One region of the Paenibacillus sp. MDMC362 genome, then DNA from elsewhere that is predicted to be linked to it. Evidence: predicted binding sites of a transcription regulator. Region 1 holds the regulator's gene; each other region holds the start of a gene.

Region 1 (3,484 bases):
GCGGTCAGCTTCCGGCTCTTCGCCAGCTGCTGCAAGCGTCGTCCCATGAGAAGGCTGTCGAGTGGTCTTCCATCATCGACCGGATTTATCCGGATCTGATCACCGTCAAAGAGAATTGGGACCGGCTCAGCGACCAATTGTTCGGACTGCTTCCGGAGCGCGGAGACGCGACTCCGGGGGATGCCGGTCAATTCTCGCTTCGCTTATCGCCGCTGAAGAAGCCGAAGGATTGGAATTCGCTGGCCGAGCTGGAGCATCAAATCCATCTGACGCTGGGCGATGTCGTTCGCAAGGGTGACAAGTTGATTGCCGAAATGAAGGAAGATCTGGACGACTACAGCGCGGACAGTCTGTTAACAGACCTATCGGGTCTATTTAAGGACCTGGCGGCACACCGCGAGGACCTGAGGACCTTCATGTCCCTGAACGATGAGGGCACGGTATACTGGATGGAGGCGAACGGCAACTTCCGCGGCAAATCGCTGCAGCTTTATGCGGTGCCTGTCGACGTCAGCACCCACTTAAAGGAATTGTTTTTTGACAAAAAACAAAGCGTGATTCTGACATCGGCGACCTTGTCGGTGGACAAATCGTTTCAGTTCATGATCGAGAACTTGGGTCTTCAGGAAGCGGCAGACAACGGCAACCTGAACACGGTCCTGCTGCCGTCCCCGTTTAATTACAGGGAGCAGGCTCTCCTTGTTGTGCCGCGCGATTTTCCGAGCGTGAAGGGCTCGGTCGGGGATGCACTCTTTGTGAATACACTTGTGCAGTCATTGGCTGATACGGCCATCGCGACGCACGGTCGCATGCTTGTCCTGTTCACCTCGTACCGCATGCTGCGTCAGGTGCATGAGCCCTTGAAGGAGGCGCTGGGATCCAGCGATATTACGGTACTGGGACAAGGGATGGACGGAACCAGCCGTACCAAGTTAATCCGGAGATTCCAGGATAGCAGCGCTTCGGTTCTGCTGGGCACCAGCTCCTTCTGGGAAGGAGTAGATATACCCGGTGAGGCGCTCACCTGCCTTGCCATCGTCCGGCTGCCGTTCCAGCCGCCGAATCACCCTCTGGTCGAAGCCAAGAGCGAGCTTCTGCAGCAGCAGAAGAAGAACCCGTTCATGAAGCTTTCGGTTCCGCAAGCGGTCATTCGCTTCAAACAGGGATTTGGCCGACTGGTACGGACCGCGCAGGATAAGGGGATTGTCATCGTCTACGATACTCGGGTCATTGAATCCTATTACGGGAAGTACTTCTTATATTCCTTGCCTGGACCGAAGATGGAGCATATGCCGACAGAGGGGATCGTTCCCCGAATTTCGGAATGGCTGCAGGAAGAGGCAGGCATAGAGAACCAAGCTGAATAAAGTAAAACCATTAACAGCACAAACAAATGTAGTTATTAACCTATTATTAGGGGGAGCATGCATGAAATCGGAAAAAATTTCGGAAGCCGTGGTCCGCAGATTACCTGTATACTTGCGCTATTTGAATGAGCTTCAGAAAAGGGAGGTCTCCACGGTTTCCTCCCAGGAACTGGGGCAGAAACTGGATCTCAATCCTGCTCAAATTCGTAAGGACCTAGCGTATTTCGGTGATTTTGGACGGAAAGGGATCGGATATGACGTATCTTATCTGATCGAGAAAATTCGCCAGATTCTAAAGCTGGACCAGAAGATCAATGTTGCATTGATTGGGGCCGGTAATCTTGGACATGCATTATCGAATTACAATGCATTTCTGAAGGACAATATGAAGATTGTGGCGGTTTTCGATTCGTATTCTCCCAAAGTTGGTATGAAAATTAACAATTTGGTCGTACAGCCAATGGAGGAGCTGGAGAAGACGGTCCATGAGTACGGCATTCGTATCGGGATTATCACCGTTCCGGATTTTGAGGCGCAGAATGTAGCGAATCAACTTATCGCAGCAGGCATAGAGGCTATCCTGAATTTTGCGCCGACTATCCTGAAAGCTCCATCCCATATCCGGATTCATACGGCTGATTTTACTACGGATTTGCAGAGTTTGGCCTATTATTTGGATAACGGCAAGGAGGATGCAGCACATGACGACAACGAAGTGGATGGTTAAAAACGGAACGTTTGCGGTATTAGAGGAAGGAAGATCCGTGTTACGCGGATATATGGTCGTGGAGAACGACCGGATCACCTACTTGGGTGAAGAAGAGCCGACTGTTCAAGAGGGGACAGAAATCATCGACGGAACCCATCTGTTTTTCCTGCCTGGATTGGTGAACACGCACGGACATGCGGCCATGTCGCTTCTTCGCGGGTATGGCGACGATCTGGCACTACAGGTTTGGCTTCAAGAAAAAATGTGGCCGATGGAAGCCAAATTCACGGCCGACGATGTATACTGGGGAACCTCCCTCTCCGTGCTGGAGATGATCAAAGGCGGAACCACGACATTTGTGGATATGTATGATCATATGGATCAGGTTGCAAAGGTAGTGCAGGACTCAGGCATGCGCGGCGTTCTGACACGCGGCGTCATCGGATTATGTCCGCCTGAGGTGCAGCAGCAGAAGCTGGATGAGGCGGTTGCATTCGCGAAAGACTGGCACGGTCAGGCTGACGGTAGAATTACGACGATGATCTCACCGCATGCACCGTATACATGTCCGCCGGATTTCATCGAAAAATTCGTGCAAGTTTCGCATGATTTGAATTTGCCTTTGCATACGCATATGTCCGAAACAGAAGCGGAAGTAGCTCAGAACGTAAATGACTACGGACTTCGGCCTGTTGCTCACCTAGAGAAGCTTGGCATGTTCTCCCGTCCAACGCTGCTTGCTCATGCCGTCCATCTGACCGATGAGGAAATCGAAACTTTGGCCAAACATCAAGTCATGGTTTCGCATAATCCAGGCAGCAATTTGAAGCTTGCCAGCGGCATCGCTCGCGTGCCTGCACTGCTGAAAGCCGGGGTCACCGTGTCTTTGGGTACCGATGGACCTGCCAGCAATAATAATCTGGATATGTTTGAAGAGATGCGGCTGGCCGCACTGATCCATAAAGGAGTGAGCGGGGATCCAACCGCGATTCCAGCATCCGAAGCCCTTCGAATGGGAACAGAATATGGAGCCAAATCAGCCTTCCTTATGGATATTGGTACACTTGCGGTAGGCATGAAGGCAGATATGATCGCACTGAACACGGATCAGGCGCACTTCCTTCCGAAGACGGATTACATTTCTCATGCTATCTACTCCGCCAGTGCCAAGGATGTTGAGCATGTGTGGGTTGACGGCAAGCAGGTAGTGAAGAATGGCGCGAGTCTTACTCTCGATGAGGAACGTATCCGCCGGGAAGCGCAGCGTGCCTTTGAGCGTCTTACAACCCTCTAGGGAATAATCAAGGGGAGCGAGGAAGACGGATTTGAAGAAAAAAACGAAGTGGATATTGCTGAGTGTATCCGGCGTGCTGCTGTTACTGCTTGGTTTGCAGCTCTATTATTCATA
Region 2 (3,484 bases), on a different contig from region 1:
ACCGGGCATTTTCCGGCAGAGGACGACCGGATGCTGCAGGCATATATGGCAACCGGCGTAAGCTCCGACCATGAGACGGTAACCCGGGAGCAGGCTTTGGAGAAGGTTCGCCTCGGCATGCACCTGATGATCCGCGAGGGTTCGGCTTGGCAGGATGTGAAGGAAGTTGTTAAGGTCATAACGGAAGATAAGGTGCGCACAGACAATATTTCTCTGGTTACGGATGATGTATATCCGCAGACGCTGCTGAGACTCGGACATATGAACCATGTGGTCCGCCGCGCTATGGAAGAGGGCGTGGACCCGGTTACGGCGATCCAGCTGGGAACGATCAATGTCGCTCGTTATTTCGGGATGGATATGGAGCTTGGCAGCATCTCTCCTGGCAAAACGGCGGATATTTTGCTGATTGATGATCTGTTGAGCATGGTCCCTTCCGTTGTGATCACGGATGGCGAAGTGGTGGCAGAGAACGGCCGACTCGTGAAGGCATTCCCGGTATATCAATACCCGGAAAAAGCTTTTAACTCGGTCCGGCTGCAGCGTTCGCTTACTGCGGAAGACTTTCAGCTGCGCAGCAAATTCGATGCAGCGCGTACGGAAGTGAACGTGGTGCGCGTCATCGAGAACAGCGCACGTACCGCTAAAATGACGGCGGTGCTCTCCGTGCAGCAAAGGGTGATCCAACCAGACCTGGATCAGGACGTGGTTCAGCTGGCATGCATTGAGCGCCACGGCACGACAGGGCAAATCTCGCTCGGTTTTGCGAGCGGCTTCGGACTGAAGTCCGGCGCAGTTGCGTCCACGGTCGCACATGACAGCCACAATCTGCTGGTGATGGGTACGAATGCCGAGGATATGGCACTCGCGGCGAATGAGCTGGCGGCGTGCGGTGGGGGCATGATCGTAGTACGGGACGGCAAGGTGCTGGCGAAGGTGGCGATGCCGATTGCGGGTTTGCTGGCGGACCGTCCGGTTGAGATCGTAGCGGAGGAAGTCGCTGCCTTGGAGGAGGCTTGGAAGGAGCTCGGATGCTACATTCATGCTCCGTTCATGACCTTCTCGCTCATTGCGCTGCCGGTGATTCCGGAAATCCGCATTACCAACCGCGGGATCGCGGACGTAACGGAATTCAAGCTCATCGAGACCGAGATTGGCGCTGTTCAATAAGGGCGCAGATATACCGAAGCAGGTTGGCCTGATGGCGAACCTGCTTTTTTGTATTGTAAATACAGGATTCTAAATCGCGAGCAGAGTCAGCAAGCCCGTTCCATTTTTTTCGATGTGCACAAAGTCGCAGTCAACTTAGTGATTTTCGTCACAAATTTATAACTTTTTACCCCCGTTTGAGTCCTGGTATTGTGATGTTTGTCACAATCCTTTAGGGCGTGGTCTGCGACAATACAAAAAGAATCAAATTTGAAGTGATCACGTGAGCTAAAGGAAGGGGTATCTGATATGGATCCGGTTATGCTGGCGCGAATTCAATTCGCATCGACAACCATTTTTCACTTTATTTTCGTACCGTTGTCCATCGGATTGGCGTTTCTGATTGCCATCATGGAGACGATGTATGTTGTCAAAGGCCAGGAAATCTACAAGAAAATGGCCAAGTTCTGGGGAAAGCTGTTCCTGATTAACTTTGCGGTCGGGGTTGTGACAGGGATTCTGCAGGAATTCCAGTTCGGCATGAATTGGTCGGATTACTCGAGGTTTGTCGGGGACGTATTTGGCGCACCGCTTGCCATTGAAGCGTTGCTGGCGTTTTTTCTCGAGTCGACGTTTATCGGACTATGGATATTCGGGTGGGACCGGTTATCGAAGAAGGTCCATCTGCTAAGTATCTGGCTGGTGTCCTTCGGCACCCTGATGTCCGCATTCTGGATTCTGGCAGCGAATTCGTTCATGCAGCGTCCCGTCGGATTCGAGATGAATAATGGGCGGGCGGAGATGAATGATTTCTTCGCACTGATTACGAACGGTCAGCTGTTGGTGGAGTTCCCGCACACGATCTTCGGGGCACTGACAACCGGGGCGTTCCTCGTTGCAGGTGTGAGTGCCTACAAGCTGATGAAGAAGCAGGATTTGGATTTCTTTAAGAAATCATTTCACATCGCCATCGTGATTGGCCTCATCACCTCCATTCTGGTTGCGGTATTCGGTCACCAGCAGGCGCAGTATCTGGTGGATACGCAGCCGATGAAGATGGCCGCTGCGGAGAGCCTGTGGGAAACGAGCGATGATCCTGCGCCTTGGACGGTCATTGCGGCCATCGATCCGGATAAGCAGGAGAACACGATGGAGTTTAAAATCCCGTATTTGCTCAGCTTTTTATCCTATAGCAAGTTTTCCGGTGAAGTCATCGGGATGAAGGAGCTGCAGGCGCAATACGTACAGCAATATGGTCCTGGAGACTATATCCCGCCGGTGCGCACCACGTTCTGGAGCTTCCGGATTATGGTTGCAGCCGGCAGCGTCATGATACTGCTGGGATTGTACGGAGCGTGGCTGATGCTGCGCAAAAAGGTCGAGAAGGCCGGCAAATGGTTCCTCAGACTGATGCTGTTCGGCATTTCGCTGCCGTTCATCGCCAATACGTCGGGATGGATCATGACGGAAATCGGACGCCAGCCTTGGACGGTATTCGGACTGATCACCACGGAGAACAGTGTTTCACCGAACGTCAGCGCAGGCTCGATCCTGTTCTCGCTGATCCTGTTTACTGCCATTTATGCGGTGCTGGCAGCCGTTATGGCGTATCTATTTATCAAAGTCATTAAGAAAGGACCGTATGCGGCGGAGGAAGAGGACCACCACGCAAGCGATCCGTTTAATAAGGAGGGCTACAATGCTGTCTCTTAACGAACTGTGGTTTGTGCTCGTTGCCGTTTTGTTTATCGGGTTCTTCTTCTTGGAGGGCTTCGACTTCGGGGTCGGGATGTCCACGCAGCTGCTAGCCAAAAATGATACCCAGCGCCGGGTGCTGATCAACTCGATCGGCCCGTTCTGGGACGCCAACGAAGTCTGGCTGTTGACGGCGGGCGGCGCCATGTTTGCCGCCTTCCCGAACTGGTATGCGACGCTGTTCAGCGGATTCTACATTCCGCTTGTCTTTCTTCTGCTGGCCTTGATCGGACGCGGGGTGGCCTTTGAATTCCGCGGCAAGGTGGGCGATGTTCGCTGGAAACGGGTGTGGGACGGTGCGATCTTCACCGGCAGCGTGCTTCCGCCATTCCTGCTCGGCGTTGTTTTTGCCTGCCTGATACAGGGACTCCCCATTAACGAGGAGATGCAGCTGCATGCCGGATTGTTTGATGTTGTGAATGGCTATACTGTGGTTGGCGGACTGACGATGGTGATGCTCTGCCTGCTGCATGGCTTGATGTTCACAACACTGCGCACGATGGGGGATCTTCAGGAACGGGCGCGCCGTATGGCCCGGAGACTCCTGCTCCCCGTAGCGGCCCTGTTCGTGGCATTCGGG
Region 3 (3,484 bases), 170 kb from region 1:
GGGGAGAGGAGTCCGTTTCGCCAAGATTATGTTTATTGGGGAAGCACCGGGCGCCCATGAAGTTCTGGAAGGTTTGCCTTTTGTAGGGCAGGCCGGGCAAGAGATGAATGCCTACCTGGAACGCCTGAACCTGACCCGGGAGCAAGTGTATATTACCAGTGCCATGAGAAGCAGGCCCTATAAGGAAAAGCTAATCGTGAGATCCACGGGCGAGAGCGTCATCAGCCGTTCTAATCGTACACCGACGAAGGCGGAAATATGGGCCCATGCACCTTGCTTGATGAAGAGATCCGGTGGGTTCGCCCGCACATGATCGCACCCATGGGAAATACGGCACTGCACCGATTAATCGGAAGTCATGAAACGGTGACATCGCTTCACGGCAAACTGATGGAGGGCCCGGTCCAGCAAGCTGCAGACCCGGAGAATCCAAGCGCAGGCTATAGGTTTTCGGAGGAAACCTATAAGATATTCCCTATGTTCCATCCAGCGGCCGTACTGTATAATAGGAAATTGTCCACATGGATCCAGAATGATTTGGATATTTTGGCTCGTATTTTATGGGATAAAAGCTGATTTTATGGGAAATAGGGGCTAGGTGGTTTTCAGTTTCTCGGAAATGTGCTAAAATGAAACATACTTACAATTCGTAAGTTTTCTAGTTTTTTGATAAAGCTTATGAGTTTCTATAAACAAGGTGACTTCGTAAAGAGGTGAAGGGATATGGAAGTTACAAATGTTACGATGTGTCCCCGTTTTGAATCTGCATTTTCTTTTCTGGGCAAACGGTGGAACGGTTTGATTATTCAAACGTTGATGAGCGGACCTAAGCGCTTTAAGGATATTTCAAATTTGATTCCGTCCATGAGCGATAAAATGCTCTCCGAGCGGATGAAGGATTTGGAATGTGAAGGGATACTGATTCGTCATGTCTACCCGGAAACACCGGTACGTATTGAATATGAACTGACTGAAAAAGGCAAAGCACTTCGTCCGGTGATGGAGCAAATTGCATCCTGGGCAGAACAATGGGTCGAAAGATGAGTCATCTTAAGACTCCCCTTGATGATTAAACCCTGGCATGAGACATCCTCATTTCAGGGTTTTTTTTCTAAACGGAAGTATGGTTGCTGTTTATTTACGGCAAGAATATGTGGACATGCACCAAGCGGACCCGGCTGCTATATGATGTAAATAACGAGAGCGGCATATCAAGGAGGCGAGCCCATGACCAAGCGAACGTATATCTCCCGTTTCCATTATGGACAAGAGGACATCTCAGAACTTGAAAACGCTTCATTAAAAGTGCTTCATATTTGTGAGAAAACCAAACGGATGCTGAGCCAGTATGTGCCGGATTCCCTGTGGTTAGCTGCGTCTGGAACAAGCCCGGAGCCTGCAGAAAACGTTACCCAAAACGGTACCGGTGCTTCCGTCATGTTTCAGAAATGGGTCAAAGCCCCCGGGGGATGGAAGTTCATTGGTTATGAAACCGATCGATTTCATGCTACCGGACAGAATATGGGACGAACGGGAAGATTTCTGCAGATGATCGTCTGGTCACTCTATGAGAAAATCGTGATGATGCATCCCTTCCTTGGCAGCGAGCCGTTTTTTGACGGGGAAGAGCTGGATGTGATTGCGAATTACTTTGTGCCTACGTATATCAGCGCCGTACCGTTGGTGGAGCAGGGAAAAGCCTTTAAGACCATACAGGCCGGCATCGTTCTGTATCAGGAGCATATTCAGGCGCCTGCCGTCACTATGCAATCGGATGGCGGCTTATTAGAGGGGAACTGGATGACCGGGGTAAATCTGGATGCGAAGGGGTTTGCGGGTATTCGCCCTTATTTAAAAGTGCCAAGCGGCGAACGAGCCTATATGGAAGCCGACATTATATAGAGCGTTTTCTCATCATAACCTTGTTCCGACGCGGACAGGGTTATTTGGCATTATTGTTTAAAATTTTAACGATTTATGTGAAATATATCACAAAAAATAATGCCGTCAGACGATATAATTTATGTGAAAGGAACGGAATACCACGATCTAGATAAACGTGTTGGGGAGGAATCAAACTTATGTCCAATATAAAGAGAGAAAAATTAGTTGTCATTGGCAACGGTATTGCCGGGATTAGTACGGTCGAGCAAATCATTAAATTGGGTGGGAATTTTGACATCACCGTCATTGGACAGGAGCCTCATCCGAATTATAACCGCATTATACTGTCGTATGTGTTGGAAGGCAGCAAAACCCTGGATGACATTGTATTGAATGATTGGAAATGGTACGAGGATAACCATATCACTTTGCACACGGGTGTCACCGTAACGGCGATTGACGGAGAGCGCAAGGTCGTGACAGCCGACAACGGATTGACGGTGCCGTATGACAAAGTAATGATAGCAACAGGCTCGAAGCCTTTTATTTTACCCGTACCGGGTAGTGGCAAAGAAGGCGTTATCGGTTTTCGTAACATAGCCGATTGCACCCAGATGCTGGAGGCCGCTAAGGCGTACAAGAAAGCGGCAGTCATCGGCGGGGGGCTTCTGGGTCTGGAAGCTGCCAAGGGATTGGTCAGCCTCGGCATGGAGGTGACGGTGGTACATCTCATGCAGGATTTGATGGAGAGCCAGTTGGATTCAATGGCATCCAGCATGCTGAAAAGGGAGCTTGAACACCAGGGGATCAACTTCTTACTAGGCAAACAAACAACCGAAATATTGGGAGATACCAGGGTCACCGGACTCCGGTTCAAGGATGGGGATGAGCTTGAGGTCGACCTGGTGGTCATGGCAGTGGGCATCAGAGCGAACAGCGCGATCGCCGAAGCGAGCGGAATCGAAGTGAACCGTGGAATCGTAGTTAATGATTATCTTCAAACTTCCTGGCCGGATGTGTATGCGGTTGGCGAGTGCTGCGAGCATCGGGGCGTATGCTACGGCCTGGTTGCGCCGTTGTTCGAACAGGGACAGGTACTCGCAAAACATCTGTGCGGTGTGGAAGGCAAGCCTTACGAGGGAAGCATTGTATCGACGAAACTAAAAATCAGCGGTGTTGATGTATTCTCTGCCGGCGAGTTCATGGAGCAAGCCGAACACGCGGTGATCACCGCGAAAGATGATTGGCGCAAGACATATAAGAAAATATTAATCCGCGATAATATCATTGTCGGAGCGATATTGTTCGGAGATGTGAGCGATTCGGCAAGCCTTCAATCCATGATTCGGAAAAAGACAGCCATGACGGATGAGATTTACGATTCAATCATGGGCACGGATCGTGCAGGGACAGGAGGCAGCAAGGCATTTTCGCTGGAAAAGATGCCTGACGATGAGATCGTATGCGGATGCAACGGCGTAACCAAGAAAGCCATTGTAGATGCCATTACTCTCGAAGGTCATACGACAGTGGATGAGATCAAAGCTTGCACAGGTGCTACCCGCTCGTGCGGCGGCTGTAAACCTGTTGTGGAGCAAAT
Region 4 (3,484 bases), 160 kb from region 1:
CTCCATTGCATCCATCAGCTGCTCCCGGTCAAATACGTTGACGTTCAGATGGTGCGCTTTGCTGCCAAAGTAACCGTCCAGCATCGCAACCAGGTTGTTCACGCGGACATCACTTTCCTTGCCAAGTGCTTTCGGCACGATCGAGAACGTATTCGAGATGCCGTCGAGACTGTCCTCATACGGCAGCTTGGCCACGGAGGTCAGCGAAGCGAGAGCTCCCTTCTTATCGCGTCCGTGCATCGGATTCGCGCCCGGAGCGAACGGCTCGCCTGCCTTACGTCCATCCGGCGTGGTTCCTGTCTTCTTGCCGTATACAACGTTCGACGTAATCGTGAGCACCGATTGGGTTGGCATGGCATCACGGTAAGCCTTGTGCTTGCGAATCATGCTCATGAAGGCTTCGACCAGCTCAACGGCAATGCTATCCACACGATCATCGTTGTTGCCGTAGCAAGGGAACTCGCCCTCGATTTCAAAATCGACCGCAATCCCTTGCTCGTTGCGTACCGGCTTCACCTTCGCATATTTAATTGCGCTCAGTGAATCCGCTGCTACGGACAAGCCTGCAATGCCGCATGCCATCGTGCGCAGAATATCCCGGTCGTGAAGCGCCATCTCTATCCGTTCATAGCTGTATTTGTCATGCATGTAATGGATCACATTGAGCGTATTCATATAGAGCTTCGCAAGCCATTCCATCATCGGCTTGAACCGCTTCATGACTTCATCATAACTCAGAACTTCCGCGGTGATGGCCGGATATTCCGGTCCAACCTGGGCGCCGGATTTCTCATCTCTACCGCCGTTAATCGCATAGAGCAGCGCTTTAGCGAGGTTTGCTCTGGCTCCGAAGAACTGCATCTGCTTTCCGATGCGCATCGCGGATACGCAGCAGGCGATGCCGTAATCGTCTCCGTAGATCGGACGCATCAGATCATCGTTCTCGTATTGAATCGAGCTGGTTTCGATCGAAACCTTCGAACAATATTTTTTGAAGGCTTCCGGCAGCTTCTCCGACCATAGCACCGTCAAGTTCGGTTCCGGCGCAGGTCCCAAATTGTACAGGGTGTGCAGGAAACGGAAGCTGTTCTTGGTCACTCTCGTCTCACCGTTTACCGACATGCCCCCGATGGATTCCGTTACCCACGTCGGATCCCCGCTAAACAGCTCGTTATAATCCGGCGTACGCAGGAATTTCACGATCCGAAGTTTCATAACGAAATGGTCGACCAGTTCCTGGGCTGTTTCTTCCGTCAGCTTGCCTTCAGCCAGATCCCGTTGAATATAAATATCAAGGAAAGAAGATACCCGGCCAAGCGACATCGCAGCGCCATTCTGCTCCTTGATTGCGGCCAAGTAACCGAAATACAGCCACTGGAATGCTTCCTTCGCCGTATTCGCAGGTTTGGAAATGTCATACCCGTGCATTGCCGCCATTTCCTTCAGTTCCTTGAGCGCCCGCATTTGTTCAGACAATTCTTCCCGCAAGCGGATGATCGGCTCATCCATGGCGTCCACTTCAAGCTCGGAAAGTTCTCTCAATTTGTCCTGGATCAGCGCGTCCACGCCGTATAACGATACTCTGCGATAATCACCGATGATACGTCCACGGCCGTAAGCATCGGGAAGACCCGTAATAATCCCGGCCTTGCGCGCTGCTCTCATCTCAGGAGTGTAGGCATCAAACACGCCCTGGTTATGCGTTTTGCGTATACCGTTAAAGATGTCCACAACCGCCTGCGGCATTTCAAAGCCGTATGCGTTGCACGCATCAATCATCATCCGGACCCCGCCGAAAGGCTGGATCGAGCGTTTGAACGGCTCATCGGTCTGAACGCCGACAATCTGTTCTTTATCCTTGTCCAAATAGCCGGGTTGATGGGAGGTGATGGTCGATGGTGTATGGACATCCACATCCAGAACCCCGCCGTTCTCCCGTTCCTTCTTGGTTAAATCCGATACGATATCCCACAGTGCTTTGGTGTTATCCGTGGGTCCCGCCAAAAATCCATCAGAGCCATAATAGGGAGTAAGGTTCTCTGCAATAAAATCATTAACGTCAATTCGCTTGGTCCATTTACCTGATTTAAAACCTTTCCAGCCTGCTTCTTTTTCAATCACCGACATATTGAATCCCTCCTAGATTTGCTGGGGCTTGCATGGACAGGCGGGGCCGCACCTTGATCTATCTCAGATCTTCAATGTGATTATTTTCACGATCAATGGTGCCACTACCCCGCCTTGTGCCTTCAAGCTTCTATATCAAAGATCTGAGATTCTGCTTCCTTCTACACCTTTATTGTAGTCCTGTTAATTCCCTGCATCTGTGATAATAATCACAAACTTCTCTTTCCCCGTGATTTATATCACTCTGAACCTGGTCTTGCATACCTTGTCTGAAAATCTATATGGATCTTCACGATCGGCGTTTAGAGTCTATCTTGACTAGAACCGGCCGTAATAGGCGTTGCGGTAAACTTCTGCGAGCTCTGTCACCAGCGGCAGCTTCGGATTGCTCGTTGTACACTGGTCTTCAAAAGCCCGGTCCGCCAAATGCTCAACATTTTTCTCGAAATCTTTAGGGTCGATGCCAAGCTGCTGGAACGACTCCTCGATCCCGAGCTTGCTGTTCAGCTCCCGGATTGCGCCAATTAGACTGTTCACGCCCTCTTCCGTCGTTCTTGCCGGCAGTCCGAGAATCCGTGCAATTTCAGCATATCTCTCATCAGCCACAAAGTGGGTGTATTTAGGCCATGCAGCGAACTTCGTTGGCTTCTTCGCGTTGTAACGGATGACGTGAGGCATCAATATCGCATTGGTGCGTCCGTGTGCCGTATGATACTGACCACCCCACTTATGCGCAAGACTGTGGTTGATACCTAGGAACGCATTCGCAAAAGCCATGCCGGCAAGCGTCGAAGCATTATGCATTTTTTCGCGGGCGAGTTTGTCGCCGGTAAGCGCCGACTGCTCAAGATACTGGAACACCAGCTGTATGGCCTTGATGGCAAGCCCATCCGTATAATCGCTGGCCATCACCGATACGTAGGCTTCAATTGCATGTGTCAGGACATCCATGCCGGTATCGGCTACCGCCGTTTGAGGCAGCGTGTATACAAATTCCGGATCGATAATCGCCACATCCGGTGTCAGCTCATAATCCGCCAGCGGGTACTTGGTATTTCCCAGCCCTTTGTCCGTGATGACGGCAAACGAAGTTACCTCCGAGCCCGTTCCCGACGTCGTTGGAATGGCAACGAACTTCGCTTTCTGTCCAAGTTTCGGGTATTTATACACCCGCTTGCGGATATCCATGAATTTTTGCTTCAGATTGTTAAAATCCGTATCCGGATATTCATAGAACAGCCACATGGCTTTCGCTGCATCCATTGGCGATCCGCCGCCGAGGGCGATGATGCAGTCCGGCTGGAATCTTGCAAGCATCTCCGTTCCGCGTTCTACGGTCGTTGTCGAAGGATCCGGC

The links. The regulator Rex, encoded in region 1, represses fermentation and respiration genes when NADH is low (regulators of the CRP and FNR family bind a similar motif). The targets are predictions, from matches to a motif close to TTGTGAAATATTTCACAA.
Region 2: a site for Rex is predicted at 1,360-1,377, ahead of DP091_RS18320 (cytochrome ubiquinol oxidase subunit I). Genes of this name have one in related genera too.
Region 3: a site for Rex is predicted at 1,978-1,995, ahead of nirB (nitrite reductase large subunit NirB). Genes of this name have one in related genera too.
Region 4: a site for Rex is predicted at 2,202-2,219, ahead of pflB (formate C-acetyltransferase). Genes of this name have one in related genera too.

What each region holds. Positions count from the first base shown of each region.
Region 1 covers NZ_QLYT01000008.1:36,948-40,431, reverse strand. The annotation lists gene dinG (ATP-dependent DNA helicase DinG) at 1-1,367, shown strand, start outside; gene DP091_RS02340 (redox-sensing transcriptional repressor Rex) at 1,429-2,094, shown strand; gene DP091_RS02335 (amidohydrolase) at 2,069-3,370, shown strand; gene DP091_RS02330 (cell wall elongation regulator TseB-like domain-containing protein) at 3,402-3,484, shown strand, end outside.
Region 2 covers NZ_QLYT01000035.1:136,196-139,679, reverse strand. The annotation lists gene ade (adenine deaminase) at 1-1,170, shown strand, start outside; gene DP091_RS18320 (cytochrome ubiquinol oxidase subunit I) at 1,459-2,862, shown strand; gene cydB (cytochrome d ubiquinol oxidase subunit II) at 2,849-3,484, shown strand, end outside.
Region 3 covers NZ_QLYT01000008.1:209,325-212,808, reverse strand. The annotation lists partial or broken gene DP091_RS32305 (uracil-DNA glycosylase) at 1-576, shown strand, start outside; gene DP091_RS03265 (winged helix-turn-helix transcriptional regulator) at 724-1,044, shown strand; gene DP091_RS03260 (hypothetical protein) at 1,228-1,902, shown strand; gene nirB (nitrite reductase large subunit NirB) at 2,082-3,484, shown strand, end outside.
Region 4 covers NZ_QLYT01000008.1:200,524-204,007, forward strand. The annotation lists gene pflB (formate C-acetyltransferase) at 1-2,127, opposite strand, end outside; gene adhE (bifunctional acetaldehyde-CoA/alcohol dehydrogenase) at 2,446-3,484, opposite strand, start outside.